Linked DNA regions of Myxococcus hansupus. Each later gene encodes a partner of the first gene's protein in a complex. Links are inferred from orthologs where the notes say so. Each region holds a gene or a part of one and is shown in the gene's direction. Other genes may lie near its edges.

The links.
Region 2: the proteins of secY (region 1) and secA are in contact, whole or in part, in a crystal structure (PDB 3DIN), measured with the Thermotoga maritima proteins. The link is inferred for Myxococcus hansupus from one-to-one orthologs. Residues at the interface, in WP_004081795.1 of Thermotoga maritima: Glu108, Gly109, Glu110, Glu111, Ala236, Glu237, Arg238, Arg239, Ile240, Thr241, Ile242, Gln243, Tyr244, Ala245, Arg246, Arg247, Val248, Thr249, Gly250, Arg251, Arg252, Val253, Tyr254, Gly256, Ala257, Ser258, Thr259, Tyr260, Leu261, Pro262; in WP_004082002.1 of Thermotoga maritima: Glu261, Ala262, Arg263, Lys300, Ala301, Arg302, Thr303, Ile304, Ile305, Leu323, Tyr324, Asp325, Pro326, Val329, Ser330, Tyr333, Ile336, Lys340, Phe345, Val349, Glu363, Phe364, Tyr374, Ser375, Gly376, Gly377, Glu393, Ile395, Thr482, Ser483.

The regions. Positions count from the first base shown.
Region 1 is NZ_CP012109.1:4,589,778-4,593,004, reverse strand. What follows is about bases 299-3,217. They hold secY (preprotein translocase subunit SecY), read left to right. Parts: upstream 299-1,044; coding sequence 1,045-2,391; downstream 2,392-3,217. Other genes in these bases: A176_RS17445 (adenylate kinase), read left to right, coding at 2,498-3,145; rplO (50S ribosomal protein L15), read left to right, coding at 383-910; rpmD (50S ribosomal protein L30), read left to right, coding at 299-362. In the rest of the region: rpsE (30S ribosomal protein S5), read left to right, coding at 1-89; more of rpmD, read left to right, coding at 93-298. UniProt on the Escherichia coli protein: The central subunit of the protein translocation channel SecYEG. Consists of two halves formed by TMs 1-5 and 6-10.
Region 2 is NZ_CP012109.1:1,822,981-1,826,653, forward strand. What follows is about bases 36-3,400. They hold secA (preprotein translocase subunit SecA), read left to right. Parts: upstream 36-371; coding sequence 372-3,200; downstream 3,201-3,400. Other genes in these bases: rlmM (23S rRNA (cytidine(2498)-2'-O)-methyltransferase RlmM), read right to left, coding at 36-201. In the rest of the region: more of rlmM, read right to left, coding at 1-35; rpsB (30S ribosomal protein S2), read left to right, coding at 3,570-3,673. UniProt on the Escherichia coli protein: Required for protein export, interacts with the SecYEG preprotein conducting channel.

The DNA.
Region 1 (3,227 bases):
TGAAGCTGCTGCGCAGCGCCGAGCAGGTCTCGCGCCTCCGTGGCAAGGACGTCGAGCCGGCGAAGCTCGCCGGGGAGCAGAGGGCTTAGTCCATGGCGCTCAAGGTGAAGCTGGTGAAGAGCTTTGCGGGTGCGTCCAGCGACATGCTGGACACCATCCGTGGGCTGGGCCTGAAGAAGTTTGGTGAGGAGCGGATCCTCAAGGACACGCCCGCGATTCGCGGCATGTGGTTCAAGGTGAAGCATCTGGTCACCCTGGAAAACGTTTCTGGCGAGGCGCCGACGCCCAAGCGTCGTAAGCCGGCCAAGGTCGCCCTGCGGGAGCGGGCGATCGCGTATCAGGTCAAGCAGCACCAGGCCTGAGTCACGAGAGGATCGAGACGATGAGCACTTTGAACAAACTGCAGCGTCCGGCGCGCTCGTGGCACCGCAAGAAGCGGGTGGGCCGCGGCCAGGGTAGTGGTCTTGGCAAGACGGCCGGCCGGGGTGGCAAGGGCCAGAAGGCCCGTTCCGGCAACATGCGGTTCGAAGGCTTCGAGGGCGGCCAGAGCCCCCTGCAGCGGCGTCTGCCGAAGTTTGGCTTCACGCCGCCGAACCGGACCGTGTACGCGGTCATCAACCTGTCGGACCTCGAGCAGCACTTCGACGCGGGCGCCACGGCGGACGTGGAGACCCTGCGCAAGGTCGGGCTGGTGAAGGGCCGTTACCACGGCGTCAAGGTTCTGGCGCGGGGCGAGCTGACCAAGAAGGTCACCGTGGTGGTGCACAAGGTCTCCGAGGCCGCGAAGGCCGCCATTCAGAAGGCGGGCGGCGCGGTGGAAGAGATTCCGCTGGTGGCCCACAAGCCGGAGTCCGCCGCCAAGGCCCACGCGGGCAAGGGCGTGAAGGCTCCCCGGCAGCCCCAGGCCTGAGCGTGTCAGGCACGCATCACTTGCTGGTGGTGCGTGCCGTTTCGCTTGTGTAGGCTTCTGCGCCCCTTTCCCGCTCGTGGAACAGGGGCGTTTTGTCGTCCTGGCAGAACCCTCTCGAAGAGGATGGCTACCCTGTGGCTCTGAACGCCTTCGCCAACGTCTTCCGTATCGCTGAGCTGCGCAGTCGGCTCGCGTATACGCTCGCGCTGCTCGCCGTCTATCGCATCGGCATCTTCATCAACACGCCAGGCGTGGACCGTTCGGCGATGAACGCGTTCATGGACGCCCAGAAGCAATCGGGCGGCCTCGTCTCGCTCTTCAACCTCTTCTCCGGTGGCGCACTGGAGCAGATGTCCATCTTCGGTCTGGGCATCATGCCGTACGTCAGCGCGTCCATCATCATGCAGCTGCTGGCGGTCGTCGTGCCCAGCCTGGAGCGCCTCCAGAAGGAGGGCGCGGGTGGCCGGCAGAAGATCAACCAGTACACCCGCTACGGCACGATCGCGCTGTCCATCGTGCAGGGCATCGGCATCTCGCGGTGGCTGGCGTCGCTGGGCCGCTCCGACGGTGGCCAGAGCGGCTTCAACCAGGTGGTCGTCCCCGACGACAGCGTCTGGTTCACGTTCATGACGGTGGTCAGCCTCACGGCCGGTACCGCCTTCATCATGTGGCTGGGTGAGCGCATCACCGAGCGCGGCATCGGCAACGGCATCTCGCTCATCATCTTCGCCGGTATCGTGGCGGGCCTGCTCCCGGGCGCCAAGCAGTTACTGGACCTGACGCGTCAGGATGTCATCTCGGTGGCCGAGGTGCTGGCGCTCGTGGTCTTCATGCTGATCATCATCGCCGCGGTCGTCTACGTGGAGCGCGGCATGCGCCGCATCCCCATCCAGTACGCCAAGCGGATGGCGGGCCGCCGGATGTTCGCGGGCCAGGCGACGTACTTCCCGATGAAGGTGAACACCTCGGGCGTGATTCCGCCCATCTTCGCCGGCGCCGTGCTGTCCTTCCCGGCGACGCTGGGCACCTGGTTCCCGTTCCTGCAGGGGTTCCAGCGGGCCATCGAAGGCAACCTGTGGATCTACAACGGGTTGTTCGTGGTGATGGTCATCTTCTTCGCCTACTTCTACACGGCCCTGACGTTCCGGCCGGACGACGTGGCGGACAACATCAAGAAGCAGGGTGGCTACATCCCGGGCATTCGTCCCGGCCGCCAGACGGCGGAATTCATCGAGCGGGTGCTCAACCGGCTCACGTTCGGTGGTGCCATCTACCTGTCCGTCGTGTGCGTGATTCCGTCCGTCATCAGCGGTCTGCTGGGCGTGCGGTTCACCTTCGGCGGTACGGCGTTGCTCATCGTGGTGGGTGTGGCGCTGGACACGGTGCAGCAGATCGAGGGTCACCTCATCAGCCGTAACTACGAGGGCTTCGCCGGCCCTCGCGGCCCGCGCATCCGGGGCCGGGTGCGCGTGGCGGCCTGAGCCTCCGCGCGGGCGTACCGGGCGCCTCTCCCTGTCGCGGGGAGGGGCGCCTCGTCGTTCCAGGCTGGGTGCAGTTCTAGGATATTCGCAGGTGCACGAGGAGCACATGAACCTGATCCTGTTGGGGCCGCCGAACGCGGGGAAGGGCACCCAGGCGAAGCGGTTGTTCGCCGACTTCCAGATCCCCCAGATCTCCACCGGGGACATCCTCCGCAAGGCGGTCGCGGAGGGCACGGAGCTGGGCAAGGTCGCCGGCCCGCTGATGGCCGCTGGCCAGTATGTTCCGGATGACGTCGTCATCGGTATCGTCGAGGAGCGCCTCAAGGAGGCGGACGTCGCCAACGGCTTCGTCCTGGACGGCTTCCCACGCACGCCTGGTCAGGCGGACGCGCTGGAGAAGATGCTGGGCCGCCTGGGCAAGCAGCTCAACGCTGTCATCTCGCTCGAGGTGCCGCACGCGAAGCTCGTGGAGCGCGGCTCGGGGCGCCGGGTGTGCCCGGCGGACGGCAGCGTCTACCACGTCTACCAGAGCCCTCCGAAGCGGGCGGGGTACTGCGACAAGTGCAACACCGGGCTCGTCCAGCGGCCGGATGACATGCCGGACGTCATCGAGAAGCGCTTGCAGAAGTACGACTCGGAGACGTCCCCGTTGAAGGCCTTTTATGAGAAGAAGGGCCTGCTCAAGAGCGTGGACGGCGTGGGGACGCCCGAGGGCATCTACGAGGAAATCAAGGCCGCTGCGGGCAAAGCCTGATCCTGGCTGGCAGGGGGCCGGGGCTTCCGGGGCTGGTCCCCTGGCTCCCCCAGAAGACGCCTGGAGCTCGCCCTCAGGGTCT
Region 2 (3,673 bases), 2.8 Mb from region 1 along the record:
GGCCAGCGTGCTGGCGGGCAGGGCCGGGACCTTGGCTCGGGGCGGCGCGCGGGGGGCGGGCGGCGCGGTGTGTGCAGGGGCCTTGCCCTTGGGGGCAGGCCCTGGCTGCTTCGGTGGCGCTCCAGGGCGTCCGGAGTGTCGGGAGGGAGGGCGTCGAGAAGGCCGGGCGGGGCCGCGGCGTTGTTTTCGTGAGGGGGACATTGCGTGGACGAGGTTCCGCTTTACTCTGAGCCGCTGCGTGGTGGGCGGCCAGCCGGGTGGAAGTTTCGGCGGACGCACATGGTTTCCATACGTTTCTCCCTTACACCTCCAGGGATTTCCCTTCACTCGCCGCCGTCCTTCGAGGATTCTCCGGCGAGAGAGCCGACCGAATGATCGAATGGACGCTAAAGAAACTGATTGGGACCAAGAACGAGCGTGAGCTGAAGAAGGCCCACTCGAAGGTCACCCGAGTCAACGAGCTGGAAACCCGCATGCGGGCCCTCAAGGACGAGGACTTCGTCTCTGAGACGAACCGCATGCGGCAGGAAATCCAGAACGGCCGCTCGCTGGACGACCTGCTCTTCGAGGCCTTCGCGCTCACCCGTGAGGCGGCGCGCCGTGTCATCGGCCAGCGCCACTACGACGTGCAGCTCATCGGCGGCATGTTCCTCCACGAGGGCTGCATCGCGGAGATGCGCACCGGTGAAGGCAAGACGCTGACGGCGACGCTGCCCACCTACCTCAACGCGCTGTCGGGCCGTGGCGTGCACGTCGTGACGGTGAACGACTACCTCGCCCGCCGCGACGCGGAGTGGATGGGGCGCGTCTACCGCTTCCTGGGCATGACGACGGGCTGCGTGCTGCACGAGCTGAACGACAAGCAGCGCCAGGAGTCGTACCGCTCGGACATCACCTACGGGCAGAACAACGAGTTCGGCTTCGACTACCTGCGCGACAACATGAAGTTCCGCCTGCAGGACTACGTCCAGCGCGAGCTGAACTTCGCCATCGTCGACGAGGTGGACTCCATCCTCATCGACGAGGCCCGCACGCCGCTCATCATCTCCGGCCCCACCGAGGACAGCACCGACAAGTACTACCGGGTGGACCAGGTCATCCCCGGGCTGGTGCCGGACCAGGACTACACCCTGGACGAGAAGCACCGCTCCGTGTCCCTCACGGATGACGGCATCGAGAAGCTTCAGAAGCGGCTGGGCGTGGGCAACCTCTACGACCCGGGCGAGATTGAAACGCTCCACCACGTGGACCAGGCCCTGCGCGCGCACACGCTCTACAAGCGCGACAAGGACTACGTCGTGAAGGACGGCGAGGTCGTCATCGTCGACGAGTTCACCGGCCGCCAGATGCCGGGCCGCCGCTGGTCGGACGGCCTGCACCAGGCCATCGAGGCCAAGGAGGGCGTGAAGATCGAGAACGAGAACCAGACGCTCGCGACGGTCTCGTTCCAGAACTACTTCCGCATGTACTCCAAGCTGGCCGGCATGACGGGCACGGCGGACACGGAGGCGGAGGAGTTCGCGAAGATCTACAACCTGGACGTCCGCGTCATCCCGACGAACCGCGCGCCCATCCGCAAGGACCTGCAGGACGTGGTCTACAAGACGGAGCGCGAGAAGTTCGAGGCGGTGGCCGCGGAGATCGAACAGCTCCACAAGAACGGGCAGCCGGTGCTGGTGGGCACGGTGTCCATCGCGAAGAGCGAGGTGGTGGCCAGCTTCCTCAAGAAGCGCGGCATCCCCCACAACGTCCTCAACGCCAAGCAGCACCAGCGCGAGGCCGACATCGTCGCGCAGGCCGGCCGCAAGGGCGCCGTCACCATCTCCACCAACATGGCCGGCCGTGGAACGGACATCCTCCTGGGCGGCAACGCGGAGGTCCTGGCCAAGGCGGCCATGGGCGCGCCGCCCGAGCCGCCCACCACGGCCCCGGAAGGGCAGCCGCTGGACCTGACGGCCTACGAGCAGGAGATGGCCGCCTGGGAGGAGAAGTTCAAGGCGACCAAGGTCCGGCTCGAGGAGGAGACGAAGAAGGAGCGCGAGGAGGTCCACAACGCCGGCGGCCTCTTCATCATCGGCACCGAGCGGCACGAGTCGCGCCGCGTGGACAACCAGCTTCGTGGCCGCGCCGGCCGCCAGGGTGACCCGGGTGGCAGCCGCTTCTTCCTGTCGCTCGAGGACGACCTGATGCGCATCTTCGGGTCCGAGCGCATCCAGGGCCTGATGGAGCGGCTGGGCATGGAGGAGGGCGAGGTCATCGAGCACGTGTGGCTGTCACGTGCCATCGAGGGCGCCCAGAAGCGGGTCGAAGGCCACAACTTCGACATCCGCAAGAACCTCCTCGAGTACGACGACGTGATGAACCAGCAGCGGCGCACCATCTACAAGCTGCGCCGCCAGGTGCTGGCCTCCGGCGCTGGCATCCCGCTGGTGGAGTACGAGGAGGATCCGAAGACGCGCGTGAAGACGCGCTCCGAGCGGACCCTGAGCTGGGCGGACTTCCGGGAGATGGTGCTGGACGCGACGGAGGACGTCATCGTGTCCCTCACCGACACCTACGCGCCCACCCGCGGCGTGGAGGGCTGGGACATCGGCGCGCTCCAGCAGTCCGTGAAGGAGACCTTCAACCTCGAGATGAACTTCGAGGGCGTGGGCAACCGCGAGGAGCTCCAGGAGCACATCTACAAGGCGGCGGAGAAGGTCTTCCAGGCGCGCGAGGAGGAGTTCGGCGAGAACTTCATGCGGTTCCTCCAGTACAACTACCTGGCGACCATCGACCGGCTCTGGAAGGACCACCTGCTGGCCATGGACCACCTGCGCCAGGGCATCGGCCTGCGCGGCTACGGCCAGAAGGACCCGAAGCAGGAGTACAAGAAGGAGGGCTACCAGGGCTTCATCCAGATGCTCTCCGCCATCAAGTCGCAGTTCGTCACCCAGTTGATGCACGTGCAGCCCCGCTCCGCCTCCAGCGCGGCGGAAGAGGCCGCCCGCATCCAGCGTCAGCTCGCCCAGCAGCAGAAGAAGGCCGTCGAAGGGCGCGCCACGGCGGACGGCAAGCTGGACGAGGGCTCGGTGGCGGCGGCCGCCCGTCCCGCGGCGGCGACGTCCAACAAGCCCGCGGTGGGCCGCAACGACCCCTGCCCCTGCGGCAGCGGCCGGAAGTACAAGAAGTGCCACGGCGCCACGGAGGCCAGCGTCTAGGACGCGGGCTTTCTGACGGCGGCGGGTAGGATGCCGGCGCGGCGGCCCCTTTCGGGCTCCGCGCCGGTGCCGTTTCCGGGTGGACGGTCCACGCCGGGACGGCGGCAGGGCAGGGGAGCGGCACGCGCCGTTCTCGCCCGGACGGGCGGTGCGGCGAAGCTTGCGCGGCCCGGAGGGGTTCTGTTAAGGACCCCCCGCCCCGAGGTATGGGGACCGGGGGTGGTTCACCCTGGGTAGCACCCACTACACACACGCTCGTGCCGGTCGCCGGTGCCTCCGTGGGCAGGTTCCTCCTCGAAGGAGGGCGCGCCCCCGGACGTTTCGGCCGGAAGGTTTGCTCGGGCGTGGCGGAATAACCGGAGAGACAACATGGAAACGCAGGACACGCAGTCGCAGCAGCAGGCGATGGCCGCCGCCGGTGGCATCACGATGAGGCAGCTCCTGGAGGCCGGTGTTCACTTCGGTCACCAGAC